Linked DNA regions of Syntrophobacter fumaroxidans MPOB. The protein of the gene in region 2 binds, or shares a complex with, the protein of the main gene of each other region. Links are inferred from orthologs where the notes say so. Each region holds a gene or a part of one and is shown on either strand. Other genes may lie near its edges. The genes, in order: SFUM_RS18980 and rny.

Evidence for each region.
Region 1: rny (region 2) and SFUM_RS18980 share a complex: the UniProt entries of both Bacillus subtilis proteins name them as parts of the possible RNA degradosome complex. The link is inferred for Syntrophobacter fumaroxidans MPOB from one-to-one orthologs.

What each region holds. Positions count from the first base shown.
Region 1 is NC_008554.1:4,471,847-4,488,403, forward strand. The notes cover bases 7,835-10,813. They hold SFUM_RS18980 (6-phosphofructokinase), read right to left. Parts: upstream 9,878-10,813; coding sequence 8,792-9,877; downstream 7,835-8,791. Other genes in these bases: SFUM_RS18975 (hypothetical protein), read right to left, coding at 7,908-8,501; SFUM_RS18985 (EF-hand domain-containing protein), read right to left, coding at 10,166-10,489. Also shown: SFUM_RS18940 (PulJ/GspJ family protein), read right to left, coding at 1-2; SFUM_RS18945 (type IV pilus modification PilV family protein), read right to left, coding at 7-414; SFUM_RS18950 (pilus assembly FimT family protein), read right to left, coding at 411-872; SFUM_RS18955 (type II secretion system F family protein), read right to left, coding at 1,072-2,259; SFUM_RS18960 (GspE/PulE family protein), read right to left, coding at 2,498-4,198; SFUM_RS18965 (hypothetical protein), read left to right, coding at 4,528-5,223; SFUM_RS22135 (PAS domain-containing sensor histidine kinase), read right to left, coding at 5,414-7,366; SFUM_RS18990 (response regulator transcription factor), read left to right, coding at 11,274-11,972; SFUM_RS18995 (hypothetical protein), read left to right, coding at 12,397-12,903; SFUM_RS19000 (hypothetical protein), read left to right, coding at 13,194-13,514; SFUM_RS19005 (FG-GAP-like repeat-containing protein), read right to left, coding at 13,672-15,591; SFUM_RS19010 (efflux transporter outer membrane subunit), read right to left, coding at 16,017-16,557. UniProt on the Bacillus subtilis protein: Catalyzes the phosphorylation of D-fructose 6-phosphate to fructose 1,6-bisphosphate by ATP, the first committing step of glycolysis.
Region 2 is NC_008554.1:3,183,784-3,194,423, forward strand. Bases 6,209-9,059 are described here. They hold rny (ribonuclease Y), read right to left. Parts: upstream 8,490-9,059; coding sequence 6,927-8,489; downstream 6,209-6,926. Other genes in these bases: tyrS (tyrosine--tRNA ligase), read right to left, coding at 6,209-6,635. Outside these bases: more of tyrS, read right to left, coding at 5,358-6,208; glmS (glutamine--fructose-6-phosphate transaminase (isomerizing)), read right to left, coding at 9,424-10,640. UniProt on the Bacillus subtilis protein: Endoribonuclease that initiates mRNA decay. Initiates the decay of all SAM-dependent riboswitches, such as yitJ riboswitch. Involved in processing of the gapA operon mRNA, it cleaves between cggR and gapA.

The DNA.
Region 1 (16,557 bases), 1.3 Mb from region 2 along the record:
ATGCGATCACCTCGACCTATCCCGGGGCACCATCAGGCTGAATTCGAGCTGTTCTCCCCGGTAGAGCAACTGCACTCGATACAAGGGGCGCGACCGTTCCCCGAACGGCGCGCTCGGCCCCACTTCGACCAGCGTCAACCGGACGGCGACCGTAGGCGTTTCAGGCATGTCGTTCAACGTCAGATCCCCTTGTTCCGCCTTGACGGGATCGGCGAGAATCTCCTGGGCCGCGGCCTCCAGCACCGGTTGGATGAGGCTCTTCTCCTTCAGACGCAGATTGAACTGGAGCGATGCGGAAATGACTCCCATGACGCCGCCCACAATCAGTGTCCCCACCAGCAGGCTCACCATGACCTCCAGGAGTGTGAAACCGTTTGCGACACGCAATAAACGGGAGTCGGGTCTTGCGATCATGAGCTCACTCTCGAAAGGTGAACGGTCCCGAACAGGGGATGAACGTACAGGCGGAAAGAACGCACCTTGTCGAACACGATCTCGATGTCGCCCCCGGACAGGCTGCCGTCCGGAAAGAAGAGCAGGCAGTAATCCCCGGTCTGCGGGTCCCGTTCCAGTTGATCGGCAAAGATGTCCACGTTTGGAGGAATGGGCCTGCGGGGCGGGTCTTCGAAATCGTAAACCCGCTCCGCTCCATTGATTCTGAAAAACACGATCGTTCCCGCATTCATGGCCCTCAACCGCGACCTCTTCAGCGTATCGACGAACTCCTGGAGGAATTCCCGGTCTTCCATCCTTCTCCAGCCCGCCCCGACGCGAGGGAGGACCAGGGCGACCGTGATGCCGATAATCACCATGACCACCATGAGCTCGAGGAATGTGAACCCCGCACGATTTCCCGGAGATGCTCCCTGCATACAATAAGTCCGAAAACGGGTTCTCATGCCGATCCGCGTTCAAGATCACACAACACCGGTTCGCCGGGCGTGTCATGCCGTGTCCCCGTGCCGGAGAGATCGCCCGCGGAGGCGCGCCGGTCGGCCGCGCAAAATACGAGGGGGAGAGCTTTATGGCCTCCCGTCAACATTACCATCCTCAGCGCAGGTTCGTATCACGCTAAAACTTGATGTCGTTGATACCGAATATGGCGGTAAACATGCTCAGAACCATCAACCCGATCACCAGACCCGTAACCACAATAACGGCCGGTTCGAGAAGGGTCATAAGTCTCTGGAGGCGCCGCTGCAGCTCCTTTTCGAAATGGTCCCCCAGGCCGAGCAGTCCTTCGCCCATGTTGCCCTGTTCCTCCGAAATGCGGAGCATGGTTCCCATACGGGAAGGGAACAGCTCGCGCGATCTAAAGAAGTTGCTCATCGAGTGGCCGATCTTGATCTCCTGATAGAGGGGTGAAATCGCCTGTTTGAGGACCGTGTTGGTCAGCAACTCCTGTCCCAGGCTCAGCGCGCGCAGGAGCGGAACGCCCGCCTGGATCATGGTCCCGAGGGTACGGCAGAACCGGGTCAGCTCGCTGTGGAGAACGAGATATCGCGTGAGAGGGAAGCGGAACAGGAAGCGGTCCAAAGCCCCTCGTGTTGCCGGGTGCCGGTACAGCTGACGCCCGCCGAAAAACACCACCCCGGCGGCGAGAACGAGAGCCCAGCCGTAGTCCTTGAGGAATATTCCCACATCGAGGAGGAATTGCGTCACGGGTGGTATTTTCTGGTGCAGATCATTGAAAATCTTGGCAAAATTTGGAATGACATAAACCAGCAGAACCACCATCGAAATAAGGCTCGTGGCAAAAAGGATAGCAGGATAGATCATCGAGGAGACGAGGCTCTGCCTGAAAGTGCGGCGCTGTTCGAGGTATTCCGCCAGGCGCCTCAGGATCGGACCGAGGGTCCCGCTGGCTTCCCCGGCCCTCACCATGTGATCGGACAGATTTCCGAAAACGTGACGGTACTTGGCGAGAGCGCCGGAAAGGTCGCTTCCGCCTTGAACCTCTTCGAGCAATCCCTTGCTGATCCTCTGAAAGACCTTGTTGGTCTGATTGCTGCTGATGAGGCCCAGCGCCCTGTCCACCGGGAGACCCGCGGAGAGCAGATCGGAAAGATCGAAGAAGAACCGAATGAGATGCTCCTCGGGTACCCTGCGCTGACGGTGACTCTTGACCGGTTTGATCTTCACGGGATAAAGGCGGCCGCTCTTCAACTTCCTCGCGGCGTCACCCTCCGAAAGCGCTTCCAGGACGCCGCGGTGCGTCTCACCCTGTCCGTCCCGCGCCTGGTACTGGAAATATCCCATGATGCCGTCCTGTTTGCTCGTTCATCCGGCCGACGCCGGATTGACCCGAGATAGTGTGTCTGCCGCCACGAAACGCCCGGACCCCGCTCCGGCGAATCTCGCCCGCTGCCGGTTCCCGGCCGGGCATGCACGGCTCATCGCCGACCGCCTCCGCCCGTTCGCGTCGTCGTCGGTCGCCCGCGCCGTTTCCAACCCGCCCGCGGGTCCAACGGACAATGGCGCAGAGGCGCGGGCCGACTCATGACAGGCTTGTCACCCTCAGCACCTCCGAGAGCGTCGTAATGCCTTCGATCACCTTCCGATAGCCATGGTGCAAAAGCGGTCGGTAGCCCGATTCGAAGGCGATCGGGGCAATGCTCCCGGCATCCTTCCCGGCGACGATCGCCGATCGGACGCTCTCATTCACCTTGAGCACCTCGAAGATTCCCTGTCTGCCCCTGAATCCGGTGTAGCCGCATCGATCGCAGCCCTTGTTCTGGCAAAGCGTAAGGGAGCGAGGCAGGTCGGGAATGATCTCGTTGAGACGGTTCCAATCGGCTTCGCGCGCAGTGTAAGGTTCCTTGCAATGAGGGCAGAGCACACGCACCAGGCGCTGGGCGAGAACCGTCAGAAGGGAGTCGGCCATCAGAAAAGACTCGATCCCGATGTCCCGGAGCCGTGTGATGGCGCCCGGCGCGTCGTTCGTGTGAAGGGTCGACAACACCAGGTGACCGGTGAGAGCCGATTCGATGGCGATGTCGGCCGTTTCCTTGTCCCGGATTTCTCCGATCAGAAGCACGTCCGGGTCTTGCCGGACAAGAGACCTGAGCGCGTTGGCGAAGGTGAGGTTTATCTGAGGCTTGACCTGGATCTGGTTGATGCCGTTGATCTGGTATTCGACGGGATCCTCGACCGTGATGATTTTTCTCACCACGGAATTCAGTTTTTTGAGGACCCCGTAAAGGGTGGTCGTCTTGCCGGAACCGGTCGGGCCGGTGACGAGGATCATACCGAAAGGCCGTTCGACAAGCTGTTCCAGGTAGGCGAGGTCCTCCCCGTCCATGCCCAGGTTGGCCAGATTGTATTCGACCCCCTCCTGAGCCAGGAGCCGGAGGACGATACTCTCTCCGTATATGGTCGGAACGGTCGAAACGCGGATGTCGACCTCGCGGTTGCCGAACTTGAGCTTGATCTTGCCGTCCTGGGGCAGCCTGCGTTCAGCGATGTTGAGGTTGGCCATCAGTTTGAGGCGGCTGACGATCGCCGCCTGCATGCTCTTCTGAGGTTGATCGAGGTCGAAGAGCACACCGTCGACTCTGCATCGGACCTGGAAACTGCGCTCGAACGGCTCGAAATGAATGTCGGATGCCCGCATGTCGAGCGCGCGCGAGATCAGGACGTTGACGAGCCTCACGATAGGCGCTTCCTGGGCCAATCCCCTCAGGTGCTCGAGATCCTCCTCGAAAGCGCTGCCGTTGAGCACCGCTCCTTCACCGGAGCGGGACTGTTCTTCGGCCTCCCTTGCCGCGGTCCCGTACAGCCGGTCGATGGCCGTTCGGATCTCCTCCCGCTGCCCAAGGCACAGACTGAGTTTCATGTCGGCGAAGTAACCGCCCAGGAGGTTCAGCACCGGCAGGTTCAAGGGATTGTTGACCACTACCTTCACCTTGCCGCTTTCGATCTGGATGGGGAGGACGGCGTGCTTGCGCAGAAAAACCATGGAAACGCCCTCGAGGAGCACTGGTTTCTCCGGGTAATCTTCACGCTCCAGCAGCGGGATCCCGAAATGCTGGGACAGAACGCGGAGGATGCGGTTCTCATCGGTCACCGAAATCTGCTCGAAGGCGTCCGCAAGAGGCAATCCCTCCATGAAATAGGCATCGCGCAACTGACAGACCTGCTCCTCCTGCAGGTTGAACTCCCGCCGGAAAGCACTGAGCAATGAAGAAGACTCGGACATATCGGCTCCTCGTCCTTTGAAATTCCCGGTAATTCCTTAACAAATCGGTCGTCAAAAGTAAACGTCGCCGTTCCTCCGGCTTCCGAAGCCCCGGCGCGTTGAGCTCAATGCTTCCCGTCGCGGTCCTTCCCGCCGGTGGTCGGATGAGCGGACGCGGCGGGGCTCCGAAAAACGCGGCGACGCCCCGCCGCAGAACCCCCGCCGGGAACTCCCGGAAAACACCCGTGGACTTTCCGGATGAGCGCTAATATACTCAGAATCGGAAAGAATATTCTTGTTGAGCACAGTGAACCCACGAATTCATCTCAACGGGAGGCCGGAAGCCCGACATGATGAGACTTGGCGTGTATGTTGCCTCAGTTTTTTGCGGGGTTTTACTCTTGTTTTCCCTTTGTGTCGCAGCCCCGGTGATGGTGGAAAAGAACCTTTTCGCCCAGGACCGCAAACCGCCTCCACCCGAATCGGCCACTCCGGCTGCCCAGTCCAATAAACCGGGCCCCTCCCACAATGCGATCCAACTGGACGGGATCATCATCCACGGCGATTCCAGGAAGGCCCTTTTGCGGTACAAGGGGCAAGTCCCCGGAGCCGAAAAGAAGAAGGACCGGTCTCCGTACGTGACCGTTCGGGAAGGCCAGCGTTTCGGGGACTACCAGGTCGTCAAGATCGAATCCAAGAGCGTCTCGCTCGAGAAGGACGGCCAGGTCTTCGTCATAAGCCTTTTCAGCGACGGCAAGGTGGTCACTCCGCTGCCGGCCGCCGCGGCGGTTCCACCGCAGCCTCGGCCCGCTCGGCCGCCTCAGCCCGGTCATCCTCCCGAGATGCCCGGGGGGAGGATGATGCCGGCGCAGCCTCCAATGCCTGAAGGAGCGGAAGGGGCGGGTCACGCGACCATGGCCGCCCCGGGTGCCGATTCCGGAACCGTTCGGCCCGGAACGCCCGCTGAATCCCCCCCCGCCCAGCCTCAGCCCGACGAGGAACCGCAGGAGGAGGAGGAAGAGGTCGCTGAAGAATCCGATCAGTAGAAGTTGATTCCGCCCGCGAGGCGATCGGGCCTGATGGACGCTGAAAGAAAACGGCGATGCCGGGAAGGATCGGGGCAGGGCGGAGGAAAATCGGCCGCCCGGTGGAAGAAGGGCATTCTCCGTAAAGGGTTCACAGCGAACCACCAATGTCCCTGCGGCAAGAAGCGGGCGCCTGTGTGGAATTTCGGGCTCAGAGCGGCCATGTCGCGCAAAGCGTGGTTCCCGCCCCTTCGGTCGATTCGACGGAGAAGGTTCCGCCGGATAGTTCGGTTCGCTCCTTCATGCTGGGGAGACCCAGACCCGATGAGGAATCGCTGCGGCGTGAGGCGCTGGTCCGGTCAAATCCGATACCGTTGTCGCCGATTTTGAGCTCGAGCGTTCCCGGCGTCTTGCGAAGGCCGATCTTGACCCGGCTGGCCTGGCTGTACTTCGCGGTGTTGTGAAGCGCCTCCTGCAATACCCGGAAAATGACGATTTTCAAGGCCTCCGGAATGTCCTCCTCCACGACCTCGATCTCCTTGTCCACCCGGAGGTGCGTGTAGGCTTTCCTGAATTGTGCGCAAAACCAGTCCATCGTGGTGAGGATGCCGAAGTCATCCAGAATGGGAGGACGAAGATCGGTCATGATTCTTCTGGATTCGTCTATGGCGTGCTGGGTGAGAACGATGACGTTCTGCAGGGATTCGTAACTCTGTGAACCCTGCCTCATCCGTCGTAGCGTCGCCTCGAGGCTGAACTTGATTGTGCTCAGAGACGATCCGATGCCGTCGTGGAGCTCCCGGGCGATCCTCTTGCGTTCCTGTTCCTGGGCTGCCAGAAGCTGACTCGACAGGAGGTGCAACTGCCGCTCCGACTCTTGCAGGGCCGCTTCGGTCTGCTTGCGTTCCGAGATATCCTCTATGATCCCGATACCTCCGATCACCTTGCCGTCCGCCGACAGGATCGGGCCGTAGTTCGCTTTCAAATTGGAAATCTTCCCTCCCGTCACCGACAGGTAGCTGCCCTCGTAATGTGCCGACTTCCCGGACATGCACGCGATGACCGCAGCCTTCATCTTCTTGTTCTTCAAGGATGTGTTCAGGTTGAAGCCCACAAGCTTCTCGGCGGTGGTGCCCCAAATCCGGAAAATGTTTTCGTTGGCCGTCGTAATGACGCAGTCGGCATCAAAGTGGAAAATGCCCAAGGGCGAATTCTCGAAGATCATGCGATACTTTTGTTCCGATTCGCGCAGTTTCGTTTCGGCTTCCTTGATCGTGGTGATATCGGTCATCGTGCTGATGGTTCCCCGATAGTCGCCCTGCTCGCCGAACATCGGCCTGCCCGAAACAAGCACCGGGATGTTCCGACCGTCCCTCGATTTCATCTGGATTTCATAAAGAGAGCCCTCCCGGTTCCTGCGCTTCTCCATCTCACGCTGAAGGATCAGCAGGTTGGCGCTGTCGAAAAGCGCCGATACCTGCATGCCGACGAGCTCCTCCCGGACGTACCCAAGAAGCCGGCACATCTTGTCGTTGGCGTAAAGGACCCGGTCATTCGCATCGCGGACGCACAGCCCTTCGTTCATGGTCTCAACCAGCATGCGAAACTGTCGTTCGCTTCTGGCCAGAGCCTGATCGGCCAACCTCTTGTCGGTTATGTCGCGAATCGACTGGATGGCGCCGACCCAGTTGCCTTTGCCGTCGTACAGGGGGGATGCCTTGCCCCACAAATAGGCGCCTTTGCCCCGGTATGCATTTGGCGCGTAAGCCTCAGCGAAATACGTCTCGCCCTGCTTTTTCACATACTGGTATTTCCGCTCGAATTTCGAATCCGCACCCATCACCAGATCGATGACGATCGGACGGCGCTCGCCGTAAAACGGCACCGCATATGCAAAATCTCCCCGGCCAAGGATGTCCTTCTTCCTCACCCCGGTCATCTCCTCGATCGCTCGATTCCACGCGATGACTTTTCCCTCGCGATCGATGACAAAAGTGGCGTCGGGAAGGAATTCAATGATATCGAGATTTCGGCGGGTGATATGGGGGCGGTCGCGGAGCGGTCTGCCTCCGGCGTCGTCGGTTATTTCTTCTCGGGCTTGTCGGGATTTCAAAGGCGGAGAGCACACCGCCTGTGTCTTGTTCCCGTCGCGTTCATCACTCACAGCAGCAGAACCTCCGCACATCGAACAGGAAATGCGAAAAGGGCAATTCCACAGGAGAATGAGATCTCAATGCGTATAATTGATAAACAATAGCACGAACGCATGCCCGCCGGAAGCGAAATCTGACAAAAGCATCACCAAATCGGCGGGTTACTGAATGACCGGAGCGATAACCCCTTCAACCGCAGTCGCTGCCGGTTCGCTATCCGTGCCGGGGCCTTTGCGGCGGCATAATCCGGGGGGGACGAACGATCTTGCAGGACCGGCCCGGACACCACTCCGGCGAACCGCCGACCGGCCTCCGGACCCGGCTTCGGAACCCGGTGTTTTTCCCCGAGCGGCCGGCTGCGCCGGGATGAGCGCGAGCGTTTTCCTTCGTTCCCGCGCGCCCGCCGCTGAGCGCCGATCGCCCGAAAATGCGCGATGCTCGTCCGGCTATGGTTCATCGTGCCGTGTATGGGGTGAATGCCGATAAGGGGGGCGAAAACAAAGCGGTCCTGTATCGCGTCCGCTCAAGTTGAGGCAGGAGCAGCCACCGGGACTAGGCCGTCTTCTCCGCTTCATCCGAAGTCTCGGCGACCAGCGGATCGATGTCTTTCTGCTTTATTTCCAGTCTCTTCAGGCGGCCCTTGTCGTTGATCGCGCGCTCCAACTCCCGCCTGACCTCCGACTGCGCCAGGAGCTCGGAGAGCAGAATGCGCTTATAGCTGATGCTGCGAAGCTCGTTCTCCAGGAATTCGTCACGTTCCTGCTTCAGCTTCAGGTTTTGAAGGAAAAGCTTTTCCTCGAGGGACTCGTTCTCGATGAGCAGCGTGATGAACATATCGGTGACCTTGCTCTTCCTGAGGCCCATCATGCCGATTCCCGCGGCCTTCCTCCGGTACTGGTCGAGCCTGGTTTCCAGGAAGCCGATGCGTCGGTTGAGCTCTTCCTTCTCCTGTTCGAGCCTCTGCTTCTCGTGATCCCAGAATTCCTTGAGAGCTCGCTCGATGGTCAGCATCTCTTCACGATCTTGTTCCGATTGAGTCTCGAATTTTCTCACATTGCGGCGGTATCCAAGGTAGTAGGCCGCGGCGAAAACGACAACCACGCAGAAGGTGACCGCCAATATCTGAGAGATAAGGATCAGATCCATGAACACTCTCCTCCTGCCGCCAACCGGGAGTCCCATCGTTCCCTGCGTCTGGCGCGATAAGCGACGTCGCCCGCCCCGCGAGCGGGATTGTATCCATTGCTCAACTTATTAACACAAATGAGCAAAATATCGACCAGAATATTGTCTCCAAAGGCAAAAACCACTCCCTTGCGGTATGCGCCGCGCGACGCATGGTGCGAATCATCGCGCGAAGAACGCGGCGGCGGCCCCAAAAACCGGCAGCGGACCGGCTGCGATCCGGGGCAGTCGAATTGCGGCCCGGCACTTACCTACCCCAGGGAGGTACCGACGGACCGCGCCGTCTTGATGAGGGGGGAATCCAACGGGACAAGCCGCTGTCTTCCCGCGACCTTCTCGATGGGAACCGGGACCGTTTCGCCTCCCTGGAAAGCGACCATGTGGTTGTAGCAGCGTTCTTCCACCAGTTCCATGGCCTTTACGGCAAACCGTGTGGCGAGCAAGCGATCGAGGGGTGTGGGCGTGCCTCCGCGCTGCACGTGCCCAAGAATGGTGACGCGGCACTCGATCCCGGTCTGTTCCTCGATCTCGGTCGCAATCCGGTGGCTGATCCCGCCCAGGCGAATCGGGTCCGGGCTGTCCTTGACGATTCTGTGAACGGTCTGAGTCCCTCCCACGGGAGCCGCGCCTTCGGCCACCACTACAATGCTGAACTGTCTCCCGAAGCGGCTTCGCCTTCGCGCCACTCCAATGATCTCCTTGATGGAATACGGAATTTCCGGAATCAGCACAATGTCGGCTCCCGCGGCGATCCCGGCCTCCAGGGCGAGCCAGCCCGCATTTCTTCCCATCACTTCAATGAGCATGACCCGGTGATGGGACTGTGCCGTTGTGTGAATTCGATCGATGGCCTCGGTGGCGACGGTGCGGGCCGTATCGAAGCCGAACGTGATGTCCGTCTCGGCAAGGTCCTTGTCAATGGTCTTCGGCAGGCCGATGACGTTGACTCCCTTGCGGGACAGCTTCTCCGCAATTGTCATGGTCCCGTCGCCACCCACGCAGATCAGGGCGTCCATGGCAAGATCCTCGCAAAGGGCGACGCACTCCTCGGATACGTCCACGCAACGCTCCTGGCCGCCCTCGCGCACCCGATGTTCGAAGGGATTCGCCTTGTTGCTCGAGCCCAGGATGGTCCCTCCCTGTGTGAGGATGCCGGAAACCATCTCGAAAGTCAGGATCGTGAAGCGCTTCTCGATGAGACCGAGAAACCCGTCATAGAAGCCGACGACTTCCATGTCGAAGTTGTTGACGGCGCTCTTCGTGATGCCCCTGATGACTGCGTTCAAACCGGCGCAGTCTCCTCCGCCCGTGAGAATCCCAACTCTTCTCTTACCCATTGTCTCACTCCCCTTCCAATTCTTCATCCTCGGGAGGCCCCCCGATGCCTTGCGGCGGGCAGCGTTCAAGAACGGGACAACCGATGCTCCCAAAAAGCGCGGAAAGTCCCGCTGTTCATCACAATACTCGCAGATTGCACCGCGATCAAGCCGTTGCCGTTTGTCGACGCCTGCTTCCAGTTGCGAAAAGGCCACGATAAGCAGAGTGACGAATCGTCAAAGAGGGTGGGATTTCGTAGTGGCAACGGAAGCTCCACGGATGCGCTTCCGTTGCCATGCAGGCGAGTGTTACGATCTATTTTTCCATGCGCAGAATTCGCCCATCGTCAGATGGCCGTCCCCTTTCGTGTCGGCGGACATGAACGCGCTGTGAGTGCCGCCGATCTGACCATATCCCTTGTGCTTGCCCAGACCGTCACCGGCGCGAAAGTCGTTGTAAGTCAGGTATCCTTTGCCTCCGGAGTCCAGGTTCTTGAATACCTGTTCGCATTTGCTGATGTTTCCTTCCGGGGACAGCGCCTGGCCGCTCTGAAACGCCATTACCCCTGCGCCCGTGTATACCGCCAAGCCGACCACGGCCATCAATGCCACAGCCACTAGCAACATTCTCATGGCTATTCCTCCCGGCGTCGCGATTTACAACGCTGCCTACGTCTTCCATTCCATGCCGTTCAATGCTGTTTACAAAGCCGCTTGGACCCCGTTATTCTGGGAAAGCTCTGTATTCCATCACCCAGCATCGATCTCAAAGCCTCCGTAAAATGCGACATGGATTACTTATTGATAAGCTAACGTTCTAGAAAATGATTGTCAATTGTGTCGACATCGCAACCGATTTGCCGTAAAGGACTGCGATGAATCGAACGCGGCCGGTCGTCGCCTGCGCAATCGGGTGTGGGGAGAGCCCGGGCGCTTCTTGCGCGCTATCGACATGCAAAGCGTGACCTGCCGGTGGGACCGGGAAAGGCTCACCGTGTTTCTTTCGGTGGTCCGCATGGAACGCGGCACTGCCGGAGCGCGGGGGGCCAAACGGGAAACGAAACCGACCCGGAAGGCACGGTTTGCGAGCCCGCTGGGGACATCGGGAGCGGAGCGATAAGCCCTCCGGAATTCGCGTCGCGCCGTCGGCTGCTCACCTGCCGCGCTGAACGAGTGCATACAAACACCGCGCCCGCGGGCAGGCGGATGAGGAAACCTAAAACTATTTTAATTTTATTTTATTAATGAAAAAGACACATTCTGCCGTTTGGTACCTTGAAGACCAATCAGAAGACATGTTGCGGTGCGACTTTGCCTGTGATGCATGCCACGGGGATGGAATACGGGGCGGGCGGTATTTGCATTCGGACGGTTCGATGTTTTCATTGTACAAATCTTTCCGAGCGGAACGATTTCCATGCGTGTTTTGGTGGTTGAAGACGACAGACAGATCACGGATTTCCTTGAACGGGCGTTGACCGAGGCCGGCTTCAAGATCGATGTGGCCTGGAACGGCCCGCAAGGATTTGAACTCGCGCTCAAGGAAAGCTACGACGCCATCATCATCGACGTCATCCTTCCCGTAATGGACGGTCTGGAGATCCTTCAGAAGCTTCGCAATCGCGGGATCCTGACGCCCGTGCTGATCCTGAGCGCAAAGGGCAGTGTGAGCGACCGGGTGAGCGGCCTGGAGCTCGGGGGAGACGACTACCTCACCAAGCCCTTTGAACTGGCCGAGCTTCTCGCGAGGGTCTGGAGCCTCATCCGTCGAAGCAAGGTGAACCAGGAGACGGTGCAGCTCAAGGCCGGCGACCTGTGGCTGGACCTGGTCAGCCGCCGCGTTTTCCGCGGTGACGAGGAGTTCCGGCTGCTGCCCCAGGAATTCGCCCTGCTCGAATACCTGATGCGCAACAAGGGAAGGGTGGTCACGCGCGCGGAGATTCTCGAGAACGTCTGGGGCTATAACTTCGTGCCCGCCACGAATGTCGTGGAAGTTCACATCTGCCGGCTGCGCGAGAAACTGGAACGTCCGAACAAGCCCAGACTCCTGCAGACTTTCCGCAAGGCCGGTTATGCCCTGGTCGAAGACAGCTCGCCGGGGGACAAGGAATCATAGCCGTCCGCCAATAAGGGTTCCGCCTTTTTCGGGCTTTTCGCGAGGTATTGCCCCTCATCCTTCCAGTTGAACCATCACCGCCGTCAAGACGATGCTCGACACCTGCCTGGACTTTCCGCACCGACAAAGAAGGACATCCCTGCACACGCTCCCGTTCGCTTTGTCGAAATTGCTGGTGTTCCGTGAGATAAATATCTATATGGGAAAAGAATGAATTGACACGCGGCGCAAGCCCGGGCCTGTCCGGTTTCGCCCCGATTCGTCCCGCTGCGACGCAAGAGACCCGGGCGTAGGGATATCCCGGGGGGGGCGACGCCCCCGCGGAGCCGGGAAGACCACCGCCGGGCGAAATGGCCGAAAGGACCGCGACGGACGCACCCGAAGGGCCCAACAACAATTGCGAGGCAGGCCGATGGAATTCGAAATGACTACCGGAATGGGAACCAGGGTGCGCTTCACCCTAGAGCGGGACGAACATTCCGTGCACCAGGTTTTCGCCCATATCGTTCCAGCGGGGGAGAAGAACGAAAAACGTGTGCTGTGCACCGGCTGGCGGGTCAGCAGAACCGAACGGGGATTCGTGGAAGGAGTCAACGCCTCCGGCGAACTGATCGACGTGGCCCGGGACGACTGGGGAAAAATGCTGGCCTTGAGGGAGGATCTCAGGGACCGCGACAACCTGGAGAATATTTGCCTCGTCAAAGTCCACTCCCGAGGCAATCGGCTGACGATCGACGGATATACGCTCAGTGCCCGTGTCGACCGGGTCACCTGGCACAAGATCGAGCATTGCATGGAAGAGGTGGACAGTTCCGAGAACGATGAGCTTCTCGAGGGCGATCACTTCATCGGTTGGGTCGTGAAGCCCGGCATGGAATCCGAGGTCGAGCGCATCCTCGATGTCAAACCCGCAAAAAGGGTGACGGACTGAGGAGACCCATGACCGGGGGATGCCCCGATGACGCACGGGCATTCCCAGGGCCTGCAGGCCCGGCCGACACTGTCCGTGAAGGCCGGATGCGCTTTTGTGAGCCATCCTGTTCATACGCCTTCCCCCTCTCCACTCCGATCATCCCTGTTTCGTATCGGTTCCCACCCTTTCCCGGCTTTTCGGAATGCCCATGTGCTTGCGTCCTCTCAGAACAATTCTTAAATGATAATCTATTGCTGATTGGTGTTGGAGTCTGTGTCGTTCCGGACAACTCGAAGGAGGATAACGATATGGGAAGAATGCCCATACTGGCTGGACAGGCGGGGAACGGCCGCAACGCAGGCTGCGGCTCAAGGGGATTTTGTCCCGTCGACCGGCCGCTGCCCGTCTTCTACATGGTGGACTATTCGGTGATGGGGCTCCTGGTGGATCGGCTCGATGACGCGCTCCGGTCACTGAACGATGAAGGGTTTTCAATCATCGAGGAACCCTGGGGCAGTGAAGTCGTTGTGGAAAGTCCGGCGCGAACCGGGGAGATCGTCCGGTTGCTCGAGGAACGTGGAATCGCTTGCGAGATGGCCGACGTCGTCGGCGGAATGTACCAGGGGTGATGAGCCCCGCCTCGCCGGTTCGGCGGGAAATGAAGAGCCCGACACTCCTCCGGAGGGCGGCGAGGCAGCCGGGCGCGGCCTGCCCGCGGGCGGTACCGGAGGAGTGTCCGGGGCGGAGACTTTGCATGCCTGCGCGCCGGAAGGGGCTTAAGGTGGGTCAATCGTTGTCCACGATGATGATCTCGGCGGTTGCGGGGGTGCGGACGATGTAGGATGAATCGGGCGAGATCCTCATGATGACTCGTTCGTTTTTTTCGTCTCTTGAGTCGTCGACGGGTGTGAGCTTGACCAGCGCCGAAGAGACGCCGGCGGGAAGTGTCCGGGTTCCCGACAGTTTCGCGTAATCGATGCCGTTTCGAGCGGTGCCGCTCAGGGTGTATTTCACGGTGATCGCGGAAGCTGAGCCGCCCGTCCTCCTGATGCGGAATGCCGTGCCGCTTGCCCCGGATTCCGGCACCTGGGTCTTGGTGGCGGTGACGGTTACGATGGGCAGAGGGGATGGATCGGCCGTGCCGGTGCGTTGATAATTTCCTCGCCCCGTGCCCCAGAGAATCCGGGCATTGGCCGTCCCGGGGAGATCGTAGGCGACCAGCCCGGAATGAGCGGTATTGATCACCACTTCCAGGGCCTGGTCATCGTCGATGTTCGCCAGGGTTGGTGCCGCCAGTGCCCCGTTCCAGTCCGGGCTTCCGTAGGCGGCGGGCAGGCTGACCTGACGCACGGGGTTGCCCATGCAATCGAGAATGTGGAGTTTGCCGGTCCGGTGAGCGCTCTTTTCCACCCATGAAGTGAAGATGACTTCCGCGCAACCGTCGTTGTCCAGGTCGGCCACAACCGGCTCGGAAGCGAAGCGCATGATGCCCTCGCCTGAATCGTAAACGGAGAAAGGCCAGTTTCCGTGCTCTTTCTTGTCGAGCCAGAATGCGTGCACCCGACCGTCGTATGAGGAATAGACGATCTCCTTCCTGCCGTCGCCGTCCAGGTCGACCACGACCGGGTTCGGCTGACAATTCTCAATCACCTCATAATCCTCGCTCAAGGGCGCACCCGTATCCAATGGGACCTTGCGCCAGTCGAAACCGTCCCGGTTGAACCGGGTGCGGTCGCGGTTGAAAATATAGATCCCGTTGTACCTGCTGTCGTAATTTTCCGTCGCGCAATCGTAGACGTTGCCGGCCACCACGACTTCGAGGTTCGAATCCCCGTTGACGTCCGCAATGGTCGCGGCGCCGTGGGCGAAATTGGGGCGGTGGCGCTCGGAACGCGGGTCTCCCTGCTCGCACGTTCCCCAGCCGCGCTTTTCAACGCCCAGGCTTTCCCAGACCCCCACCTGTCCCCATCTCTTGCCCTCGTACATGGTGTTGTTGGCAGGAATGTGGGAACCATTTGCATTGTAGGCGCAAATGTAGTGCACATCGGACGGGACGACGATCTCGCCCTGCCCGTCCTTGTCCAAATCGTAGACCGCGGCATTGCTGTTATAAACGCCCCAGGCATAACCGTTGTCGTTCGCGAGTTGAGGCCATCCGTCGAGGAGGCGGCCATTGTGGTTGTACACCCACGTGTTGGTCTTGCTGCCGACTGCTCCGGTCACGACGATTTCGAGAAATCCGTCGCGGTCCAGGTCGTAGGCGCTCAAGCCGCGCAGTTCGCTGGTCGTGGGCTGCCGCGACCAGACGGTCTTGCCCGCGTGGTCGAGCACCGTGACGTAGCCGCCGCCCTGGGCGAGGACGATCTCGGGCTTGCCGTCCCGGTCGATGTCCGCGACCACCACGCCCGGCCATACGCGGCCTCCGGAACCGGCGGTCACGCTGAACTTCTGTGAGCCGTCCTCGCCGTTGAGGACGAAAAGACTGTAAGCTGCGCCCAGCACCTCCATTTTCCCGTCGCCGTCGAGGTCAGCGACCGCGGGGGAGGAATACCAGCCCGTTTCGCACCACGAGGAATAGCAGCCGCCGTGTTTCCACTTGAGGACTGGGTTTCCGACGGCGGCGACGGCAGCCGGCGCGGTCGCGCAGAACCAGGTCAGCACCGGGACAAGGGCGCAAATAACGAAAGACAGTCCAGGTTTTCTCATATTCGCTCCATGTCGAAATTTGAGGATCACGCACAGTCCCCTGTTTCGTCCGGACAGCGGGCGATCCGGTCTTTGCGCGTCGAGAGGTCGCTGCGCAAAGACCGCTCCACGTTCGGAGTCAGTCCCCGGATCGCACTGTGCGGACCGCCCGCGTCACCTCCCGCCGGGCAGGCGTCGTGTAATGTTGAACGCCCCTCAATATCAAACGAACAATCCGGCGATTGTCGGGTCGGCACGACAATCAATAATACGGAAAAAATGGGAAAATGCATGAACGGGCGGCGGAGGGAGTGGGCGGCGGCCCGAAAAAGCCGGCGGAGGCGGGCGAGGAACCCTCGGCTTCGTTTCGGCTCATGAGCTGGATGGACCTGCCCGTGAGCGACCGGCGAGGGGCGTGTCTCGCCCGGCCGGCCGCGCGGCGCGGCCTAGTCGCTTCCCCCGCCCAGCACGGCATAAAGCCTCACCTGGTTGGTGAGCCGCACCAGGCGGGTGCCGATCAGCGCCTGCTGCGCCTCGTAGAGAGAGCGCTGCGAATCGAGGACGCCCAGGAAATTGTCTATCCCCTTCATGTAGCGGGCGTTGGAAAGACGGTATGTTGCGGCGCTGGCGTCCACCAGGGACTGCTGCGCCGTCAACTGGTCATCCACGGTGCCGAACAGGGCGAGGGCGTCGGCCACTTCCCTGAAGGCCGTCTGGATCGTTTTCTGATATTCAGTGACGGCGATTTCCCGGTCCACCTTCGTTGCTTTCAGCGCCCACCACGTGCGGGCGTCAAAGATCGGCATCACGATCTGAGGGGCAAAAGTCCAGGCACTCGAACCGGCTTTGAACAGTCCGGCCAGTTCGCCGCTGGCAGTCCCGAAGGCGGTCGTCAGGGAGATGCGGGGGAAGAATGCCGCACGGGCGGCGCCGATGTTGGCATTGGCGGCCTTGAGCATGCTTTCCGCCTGGAGGATGTCGGGGCGG
Region 2 (10,640 bases):
CCGAGAGGGAGGTATGGTCAAGCCTCACGGCCCATTAGTATCGGTTAGCTCAACGCATTGCTGCGCTTACACACCCGACCTATCAACCTCGTAGTCTACGAGGAGCCTTCAGTCCGGATCGCTCCGGAGGGGAATTCTCATCTTGGGGTGGGTTTCCCGCTTAGATGCTTTCAGCGGTTATCCCTTCCGAACGTAGCTACCCAGCGCTGCCCCTGGCGGGACAACTGGTACACCAGAGGTTCGTCCATCCCGGTCCTCTCGTACTAGGGACAGATCCCCTCAAAATTCCTCCGCCCACGGTAGATAGGGACCAAACTGTCTCACGACGTTTTAAACCCAGCTCACGTACCGCTTTAATCGGCGAACAGCCGAACCCTTGGGACCTGCTCCAGCCCCAGGATGCGATGAGCCGACATCGAGGTGCCAAACCTCCCCGTCGATGTGAACTCTTGGGGGAGATCAGCCTGTTATCCCCGGCGTACCTTTTATCCGTTGAGCGACGGCCCTTCCATGTGGAACCGCCGGATCACTAAGACCGACTTTCGTCCCTGATCGAGATGTCTCTCTCACAGTCAGGCTCCCTTATGCCTTTACACTCTACGGCTGGTTTCCAATCAGCCTGAGGGAACCTTCGCGCGCCTCCGTTACTCTTTTGGAGGCGACCGCCCCAGTCAAACTACCCACCAGGCACTGTCCCCGATCCGGTTTACGGACCCGGGTTAGAACTCTAAACGCATAAGGGTGGTATTTCAAGGTTGGCTCCATGAGAGCTGGCGCCCCCACTTCACCGCCTCCCACCTATCCTACACATACACGCCCAAAATCCAATGCCAAGCTGTAGTAAAGGTGCACGGGGTCTTTCCGTCTAGCCGCGGGTACTCGGTATCTGCACCGAGACTGCAATTTCACTGAGTCCCTGTTTGAGACAGCGCGGAAGTCGTTACGCCATTCGTGCAGGTCGGAACTTACCCGACAAGGAATTTCGCTACCTTAGGACCGTTATAGTTACGGCCGCCGTTTACTGGGGCTTCGGTTCAACGCTTCTCTTGCGATAACATCTCCCCTTAACCTTCCAGCACCGGGCAGGCGTCAGACCCTATACGTCATCTTGCGATTTAGCAGAGTCCTGTGTTTTTAGTAAACAGTCGCTACCGCCTCTTCTCTGCAACCCCCTTCGGCTCCAAAAGCAAGTCTTTTCACCTGATGAGGGCACACCTTCTCCCGAAGTTACGGTGTCATTTTGCCGAGTTCCTTAAACAGGGTTCTCTCACGCGCCTGAGGATTCTCTCCTCGCCTACCTGTGTCGGTTTGCGGTACGGTCACCTGGCCAACTCGCTAGAGGCTTTTCTTGGCAGCTTGGGATCAACCAGTTTGCGGGATTGCTCCCTCCACATCACCTCTCGGCGTTAAAAAGGCTCCGGATTTGCCTGGAACCTCCGCCTACGGGCTTATACCGGGACTTCCGTCACCCGGATGGCCTACCCTTCTGCGTCCCCCCATCACTCAAACGCCGGCTCGGTGGTACAGGAATATTAACCTGTTTCCCATCACCTACGCCTTTCGGCCTCGGCTTAGGGACCGACTAACCCTGGGCAGACGACCTTTACCCAGGAAACCTTAGGCTTACGGCGAGCGGGATTCTCACCCGCTTTATCGTTACTCATGTCAGCATAATCTCTTGCGGGACCTCCAGCGCTCCTCTCGGTACGCCTTCAACGGATGCCGCAATGCTCCCCTACCCCTGATCCCTTAAGGAATCAAGCCGCAGCTTCGGTAAGATGCTTAAGACCCGTTACATTTTCGGCGCAGGCACACTAGACCAGTGAGCTGTTACGCTTTCTTTAAAGGATGGCTGCTTCTAAGCCAACCTCCTGGTTGTCTGTGCGTCCCCACATCCTTTCCCACTTAGCATCTATTTCGGGACCTTAGCTGACGGTCTGGGCTCTTTCCCTCTCGACCACGGAACTTATCTCCCGCAGTCTCACTCCCGAAGACGACATAACGGCATTCGCAGTTTGGTTGGGTTTGGTAATCCGGTAAGACCCCTAGCCCATCCAGCGCTCTACCTCCGTTATTCTCACTTCGAGGCTGCACCTCAATGCATTTCGGGGAGAACCAGCTATTTCCAGGTTTGATTAGCCTTTCACTCCTATCCACAGCTCATCCGAGAAGTTTTCAACCTTCTTCGGTTCGGGCCTCCATCCCGCGTTACCGGGACTTCACCCTGGCCATGGATAGATCACCTGGTTTCGGGTCTACTCCCTGCAACTCAACCGCCCTGTTCGGACTCGCTTTCGCTCCGGCTCCACCTCGCTCGGCTTAACCTCGCTGCAGAAAGTAACTCGCTGACTCATTATGCAAAAGGCACGCGGTCAGACTGAACCCGCCGAAGCGAATTCATCGTCCTCCCACTGCTTGTAGGCAAACGGTTTCAGGTACTCTTTCACTCCCCTCCCGGGGTGCTTTTCACCTTTCCCTCACGGTACTCGTTCACTATCGGTCGCTGAGGAGTATTTAGCCTTGGAAGATGGTCCTCCCGGCTTCCCGCGGGATTCCTCGTGCCCCGCGGTACTCAGGGTTCCCCTAGGGTGTGTCGGAGTTTCGCGTACGGGCCTCTCACCCTCTGTGGAAGACCTTTCCAGATCCTTCCGCTACCCTCTCACATCCCATATCGGGGCCCTACAACCCCCGGATCAATTTGACCCGGGTTTGGGCTCCTCCGCGTTCGCTCGCCGCTACTTGCGGAATCTCTGCTTGATTTCTTCTCCTCCGGGTACTGAGATGTTTCAGTTCCCCGGGTTCGCCCCCGACACTCGACTCTGGGCTCAAAGTCCTCCCTTTTTGAGCCCACAATCGAGTGCCGGGTGATCCCGTATTACCGGGACCGGGTTTCCCCATTCGGACACCTCCGGATCAAAGCCTGTTTAGCGGCTCCCCGAAGCTTTTCGCAGCTGACCGCGTCCTTCTTCGCCTCTCAGCGCCAAGGCATCCACCGTCTGCCCTTCCTAGCTTGACCATTCCCCCGATCCCTCGAGGCAACCGGTCAAAACCAGGCCTACAACGCTTTTCGTCAAAAACCCCTATTCGGTTGTCAAAGACCCTTCAGTATCCCTTGCTTCCTTGAGACCTGAATTCCGGGCTGGAATCCTCCAGCCCGCAATCCAATCCTCAATGGTGGAGGTGAACGGGCTCGAACCGATGACCTCCTGCGTGCAAGGCAGGCGCTCTCCCAGCTGAGCTACACCCCCTTCAATCCAAATTCCCCCCTCCGGGGGCTGTCCTGGTGGGCCTAGGAAGAGTTGAACTTCCGACCTCACGCTTATCAGGCGTGCGCTCTAACCGCATCTGAGCTATAGGCCCACGCCTGCTCCCTCGAAACTAAACAGCGGGTTCGGTGCCAAACCTTTCTCGTCCTTAGAAAGGAGGTGATCCAGCCGCAGGTTCCCCTACGGCTACCTTGTTACGACTTCACCCCAATTACCGACCACACCTTGGTACGCTGCCTCTCCGAAAAGTTAGCCCACGCACTTCTGGTACAGCCGACTTTCGTGGTGTGACGGGCGGTGTGTACAAGGCCCGGGAACGTATTCACCGCGGCATGCTGATCCGCGATTACTAGCGATTCCAACTTCACGGAGTCGAGTTGCAGACTCCGATCCGAACTGTGAACGGCTTTTTGGGGTTGGCTCCTCCTCGCGGGCTCGCTTCCCTTTGTACCGCCCATTGTAGTACGTGTGTAGCCCTGGGCATAAAGGCCATGAGGACTTGACGTCATCCCCACCTTCCTCCGGTTTCACACCGGCAGTCCCTTTAGAGTGCCCAACTCAATGATGGCAACTAAAGGCAAGGGTTGCGCTCGTTGCGGGACTTAACCCAACATCTCACGACACGAGCTGACGACAGCCATGCAGCACCTGTCTCCCGGTCCCCCGAAGGGGAAATCCCTGTTTCCAGGGCCGTCCGGGGATGTCAAGCCCAGGTAAGGTTCTTCGCGTTGCGTCGAATTAAACCACATACTCCACCGCTTGTGCGGGCCCCCGTCAATTCCTTTGAGTTTTAGTCTTGCGACCGTAATCCCCAGGCGGAGCACTTAACGCGTTAGCTGCGGCACAGCAGGAATGAGTACCCGCTACACCTAGTGCTCATCGTTTACAGCGTGGACTACCAGGGTATCTAATCCTGTTTGCTCCCCACGCTTTCGCGTCTCAGCGTCAGTAACCGTCCAGAAGGGCGCCTTCGCCACTGGTATTCCTCCCGATCTCTACGAATTTCACCTCTACACCGGGAATTCCCCCTTCCTCTCCAGTACTCAAGTCCGGCAGTTTCCAATGCACTTCCCAGGTTAAGCCCGGGGCTTTCACATCAGACTTGCCAAACCGCCTGCACGCGCTTTACGCCCAGTAATTCCGAATAACGCTCGCACCCTCCGTATTACCGCGGCTGCTGGCACGGAGTTAGCCGGTGCTTCCTCTGGTGGTACCGTCAGCCATGAAGCTTATTCGTCCCCATGGTGTTCTTCCCACCTGACAGGGCTTTACGACCCGAAGGCCTTCTTCACCCACGCGGCGTTGCTGCGTCAGCCTTGCGGCCATTGCGCAAAATTCCTCACTGCTGCCTCCCGTAGGAGTCTGGCCCGTGTTCCAGTGCCAGTGTGGCTGATCATCCTCTCAGACCAGCTACCCGTCGTCGCCTTGGTAGGCCGTTACCCTACCAACCAGCTGATAGGACGCAGGCCCATCCCCGAACATCGGCTTCTCTGAGAGGCCGACTTTCATCGTAGAGCTCCCGCTCCACAATCGTATCCGGTATTAGCAGCACTTTCGCACTGTTATCCCGGTCCCGGGGGTAGGTTACCTACGCGTTACTCACCCGTGCGCCACTTTACTCGCCCATCCGAAGATTAAGGCTTTCTCGTTCGACTTGCATGTGTTAGGCACGCCGCCAGCGTTTATTCTGAGCCAGGATCAAACTCTCCAGTTTATCCCTTAAATCTCTCTCTAGGCCCAGCACCTTACCCACTATTTAGTTTCCAAAGAACAGACTCGTTCCCGCTCAGGGACTTTTCAATCTACACCGTTCAACTTGCATTGTCAAGCGACTTTTTGAAGAACCCAACGTGCAAATCTACACGCCGGATTCCTTCTCGCGGCTCGAAACACCAAGCTCACGCGCGCTTTCCGGAGCAAATCTTTCCCACCTTTAGTAAAATAATCACTCCGGACTGCTCAGTCGACCCCCGGTTCCAACTTCCCAAACCGGCCAGCCACCCCGCTCCCGCGCGGCTCACATTCACCGCGCGTTCCGCGAAAGCCCGCGATATATACCAAAGCCACCCGAGGGTGTCAATCACAAAACGGCTAGTTCATCGCACGAACGCGATGAATTTTCTTCTTGCCCGCCTTCAGCAGGATCCCATCGTGCCTCAGGTGGCTGACTCCGATGCGCAGATCAAATTCCCGCAGACGCATGTCGTTGACATAGGCGCCGCCCTGCTGAATCAAGCGCCGGGCAGCGCTCCGCGATTCGCAAAGCCCCGTTTCGGCGAACAATTCAAACGCCGGAATGCCTTCCTCCAGCCGATGCCTCTCCACATCCGTCGTGGGCACCGCCTGCGTTTCGTCCCGGACATCCCTCGGGATTCCGCTGGACGGCAGCAGATCGGGAGCCAGCCGGCGCCTGCCGAATACGCCGCTTGCCGCCTCGCAGGCAGCCAAGGCATTCTCCCTGCCATGAGTCAGCAAAGTGGCCTCGTAGGCGAGAACGGTTTTCGCCGCATTCAGCTCCTGCCCCTGCAAACCCTCAACCGCCGCGATTTCCAACAGGGGCAGGAACGTGTACAGCTTCAGAAACCTCACCACGTCGCGATCGTCAGTGTTGATCCAGTACTGGTAGTAGTCGAAGGGCGAAGTCCTCGAAGCGCTCAGCCACACGGCACCCGCCGCCGTCTTGCCCATTTTCGCGCCGGAGGCCGTGGTGAGCAGCGGGAAGGTGATCGCGTGGGCCTCCCGGCCGCTCTTGCGCCGAATCAGCTCGATTCCCGCCACGATGTTGCCCCACTGATCATTGCCGCCCATCTGCAGAACGCAGTCGTATTCCTCGGCCAGGTGGTAAAAATCATAGGCCTGCAGCAGCATGTAGTTGAATTCGATGAAGTTCAGTCCGGTTTCCAGCCGCATTTTGTAGCTCTCGGCGGCAAGCATGCGATTGACGCTGAAATGTCGGCCGATGTCCCTCAGAAATTCGATGTAGCGCAAGTCCAAAAGCCAGTCCGCATTGTTGAGCATGAGCGCCTTGCCGTCACCGAATTCCAAGAATCGGGAAAGCTGAGCCTTCAACGCATCCACATTGCCCCTGATTTGCTCCGCGGTGAGCATTCGGCGCATTTCGGTCTTTCCGCTCGGATCTCCCACCAGTCCCGTGCCCCCCCCAACCAATACCAGGGGACGATGCCCGCACCGCTGCATGTGGGCCAGGGCCATGATCGGCACCATACTCCCGATGTGCAAACTGTCCGCTGTGGGATCGAAACCGATGTAGCAACTCGTGGGCCGCCCCAGACGCTCCCTCAGCGCCTCGACGTCCGACGCCTGAGCCACGAACCCTCTTTCGTTCAGAACATCAAAAACGTTTTCCACTCCCGACACCTCATATCGAGGTGCGCTCAAGATTGCACAACACCTGCCCAGCGGGAGGCGACGCGGGCGGGGGTAAACCCCGCCCCTTGCTGCGGGCCGATTGTGCCGGTCAGACGCAGGGAAGGGCTTTATGCACTCCTCTCAATACCGTCATCTTGAACGCAACCTCGTATCAGACTGTTGTTTGCGACCTTTGTACCGGACCGCCGGCCACCTTTACGAAAATGGGCACGGCAAGCAGCCGTGCCCCCTTAAAATGACTCCACTGGAATGGCGTACCCCGCGCGGGCTCTACTTGGCATATTCGACGGCGCGGGTCTCCCGTATCACCGTCACCTTGATCTGGCCCGGATACGTCAGTTCGCCCTCGATCTTCTTGGCGATATCCCGGCTCAACAGCACCACGTCGGCATCGTTGACCTGTCCGCTTTCGACGATGATCCGCAGTTCCCGTCCCGCCTGAATCGCATAGGCCTTGTTGATTCCCGGGAAGGAACCGGCGATTCTCTCCAGGTCCTCAAGCCGTTTCACGTAGGTTTCGAGCAGTTCCTTGCGGGCACCCGGCCGTGCACCGGAAAGAGCGTCGGCCGCCTGGACGAGGATGGCGAGCACATCTTCCGCGGGCACGTCTTCATGGTGAGCCGCAATGGCGTGGATGATCGGGGGCGCCTCGCCGTAGCGCCTGGTCAGATCGGCGCCCAGGGTGGCGTGAGGCCCCTCCATTTCGTGGTCGATGGCCTTGCCGATGTCGTGCAGCAACCCCGCACGCTTCGCCTGTTTCTCGTTGATCCCCAGTTCCGCCGCCATGATGCCGCACAGGAAAGCCACCTCCCGGGAGTGCTGCAGGACGTTCTGCGCGTAACTGGTCCGGTATTTGAGCTTTCCGAGCAGCTTGATCAGTTCGGGATGGATTCCGTGCACTCCCACGTCGAAAGCGGCCTGCTCCCCGGATTCCTTGATCGCATTCTCGATTTCGATGTTCACTTTCTCGACGATCTCTTCGATCCTCGCGGGGTGAATGCGCCCATCGGAAATAAGACGCTCCAGCGAGACCCTGGCCACCTCCCTGCGCACGGGGTTGAACCCCGAAAGGATGACGGCCTCCGGCGTGTCGTCTATGATGAGGTCGACCCCGGTGGACGCCTCGATGGCCCGGATGTTGCGGCCTTCCCGCCCGATGATCCGGCCCTTCATTTCTTCATTGGGCAAATTGACGACGGAAACCGTCTTCTCAGCCACATAGTCGCCCGCATACCGCTGAATCGCCAGCGAAATGATGTTCTTGGCCTTGCGATCCGCGGTTTCGCGTGCTTCGGTTTCGATCTTCTTCACCATCAGGGCCGCGTCATGCCGCGCCTCGTTTTCGATGGCGCGTGCCAGCATTTCCTTGGCCTGCTGGGCGGAAATCCCGGAGAGACTCTCGAGCTTCTTCCGCTGTTCTTCGATCAGCATATGGAGCTCGCGCGTGTTTTCCTCCAATTCCTTCTCCTGCTGCTGCAGGACTTTCTCCCGTTTGCCGATCACCCCCTCACGCTTGTCGAGGGCTTCGGACTTCTTGTCCAGATTTTCCTCCTTCTGGAGAATGCGTTTTTCCAGGTTCTGAAATTCCTTTCGACTCTCCTTGGTCTCCCTTTCAAACTCGGCCTTCATTTGAAAGAGGCTGTCCTTGGCCTGGAGAATCGCCTCCTTCTTGATGGTCTCCGCTTCCTTGCGTGCATCGGTGAGTATATTGCGTGCCTGTTCCTGGAGTTGCCGATTTCGTTTCTCCAACCAGTACTGACGGAGCAGCACTCCGAGCCCGACTCCCGCCAGCAGACCGATCAGGACAAGTAGTATGCCGGACACATAGCCCATAGTATATGATTCCTTTCATCGCAATTGATCCGGAGATATCAATGCGGTCAATTTGATCAGGCGGGTAAACGCGCGCAATCACGCGGCCGGAATGCCCGAAAACCTTCACTCAACCGGCGCGCTCGCCAATCGTCGGGCTCGCCGCACGCATGATCCGTCGAAACAGGCATTCGTCAGGAAGAAAAGCTCAAGATGCAGGATATCCCCGGGTCACCGGTCCGAAGGACCGGAGCCCCGGTTCCACCGGGGTCTTTTCGAGATGGATTTTTTCGGAGAGAGATTGATAAAACAACGCCCCCGCATTGTGCCGTGTTGGACAGCCGGCCTTGAACCGCTGTTCTAAGGTGGGCACTCCGTGGCTCCTTTAGGCTTTCAGTTTCCTGACCTGCACACCGGAGCCAGAGGGAGTTCCCGTTTTTTGTATGTTGGCTCAGGAAGTACACCCAATCACAAACACAGCAGGGGCTGTTCGAAATCATATGGTCAATGCCCCGGACCTCAACCGCCGGGACCTTCTTCTTTCGCCGGCTTCACGCGCCGGCAGGCGTCATCCGTTTCCATACCTCTCAGGTGCTCTTCGTAATCAACTGCCTGATGCCTGTCCGCCGTCTACCCGTTTTTCCCCCTCGCGGCATTGATCTTGCGAAATTATCGAGGCCTGCCCCCAAGCCTTCGAGCAAAGAACCAATTCCCGTCAGTCCTCTCTCCGAGTCCATTGCTCGCGTTGATCTGTGCCAATGAGCCTTTCCCGCTGTCTGTACAAAACATTGAACGCTTCCACACAAAAGCGCATGCCATGCTTCCATGGCCCTGCGGTCGCGCACCCCGGGCTCCTCAACGAAAAATCACGATCATATCGAAGCCCGCGATTTCAATCATATTGTAGCTAGAAAAGCAAAAACAAGTCAAGCCGAATCTCCAGCGCTTCCAGACCCTATTCCACCGTGACGCTCTTGGCCAGGTTGCGCGGCTGATCCACGTCCGTGCCCCGTAGAACCGCGATCTGGTAGGCCAGCAACTGCAGGGGGACGGTGAAAAGCACCGGAGCAAGCCAGGGTGAGCTTTCCGGGATCAGGAAACGGTTTTCCGGCGGGCCAATCCGTTCGTCGGCTTTCCCCTCCACCAGGGCGATCACCTGTCCCCCTCTTGCCTTCACTTCCTGGACATTGCTCAACATCTTTTCGAAAAGCGGCCCCTTCTGCATCAAGACGACCACGGGCATCTGTTCGTCGATCAGGGCGATCGGCCCGTGTTTCATTTCTCCCGCCGCGTAGCCTTCCGCATGGATATATGAGATTTCCTTGAGTTTCAGCGCGCCTTCGAGCGCTATGGGGTAGAGGATGCCGCGGCCGAGGTAGAGGAAATCCCGGCAATTCATGAAACGCCGCGCCAGCCCGGAAAGCTCTTCGCTTCTCGCGAGAATGTCTGAGACTTTCCGCGGCAGCTCGATAAGCTCCTGTATGTAGGCGGACAGTTCCTGCCGATCGAGGCGGCCGGAAGCGACGGCAAAGTAGAGACCGAAGAGGTAGAGGGCCACCAGCTGCGCCGTGAAAGCCTTCGTCGAGGCCACACCGATTTCCGGTCCCGCATGGGTATAGATCACGCCGCCCGCCATCCGCACCAGGCTGCTGCCGACCACGTTGACAATGGCCCGGCAGACCGCGCCCTTCTCCAGGCCTTCCTGCAACGCCGCCCGCGTGTCCGCCGTCTCTCCCGACTGGCTGATCACCACGAGCAGGGTGTCCTGTCCGAGCAGCGGTCCCCTGTACCTGAATTCCGACCCCAGATCGACTTCGACCGGGATTCGGCACATGTTCTCGATCATATATTTCCCGACCATGCAGGCGTGATAGGACGTCCCGCAGGCGATGAGGCAGATCTTGCGGATCCCCGCCACGCCTTTCCCGTCAAGATTCAGGTCGTCCAGCCGAATCTCCCCCCGGTTCAGGTCCACCGCGCTGCGAAAGGTGTCGATGATCGCCTGGGACTGTTCATGGATTTCCTTGAGCATGAAGTGCTTGTATCCGGCCTTCTCGGCCATGATCGGATTCCACTCGATGGTCCTGGGAACCCGCTCCAGCCTCTCCCCTTCAAAGGACTCGATGCTGTAGCCGCTCCTGGACACCGAAACGACGTCACCGTCCTCAAGGT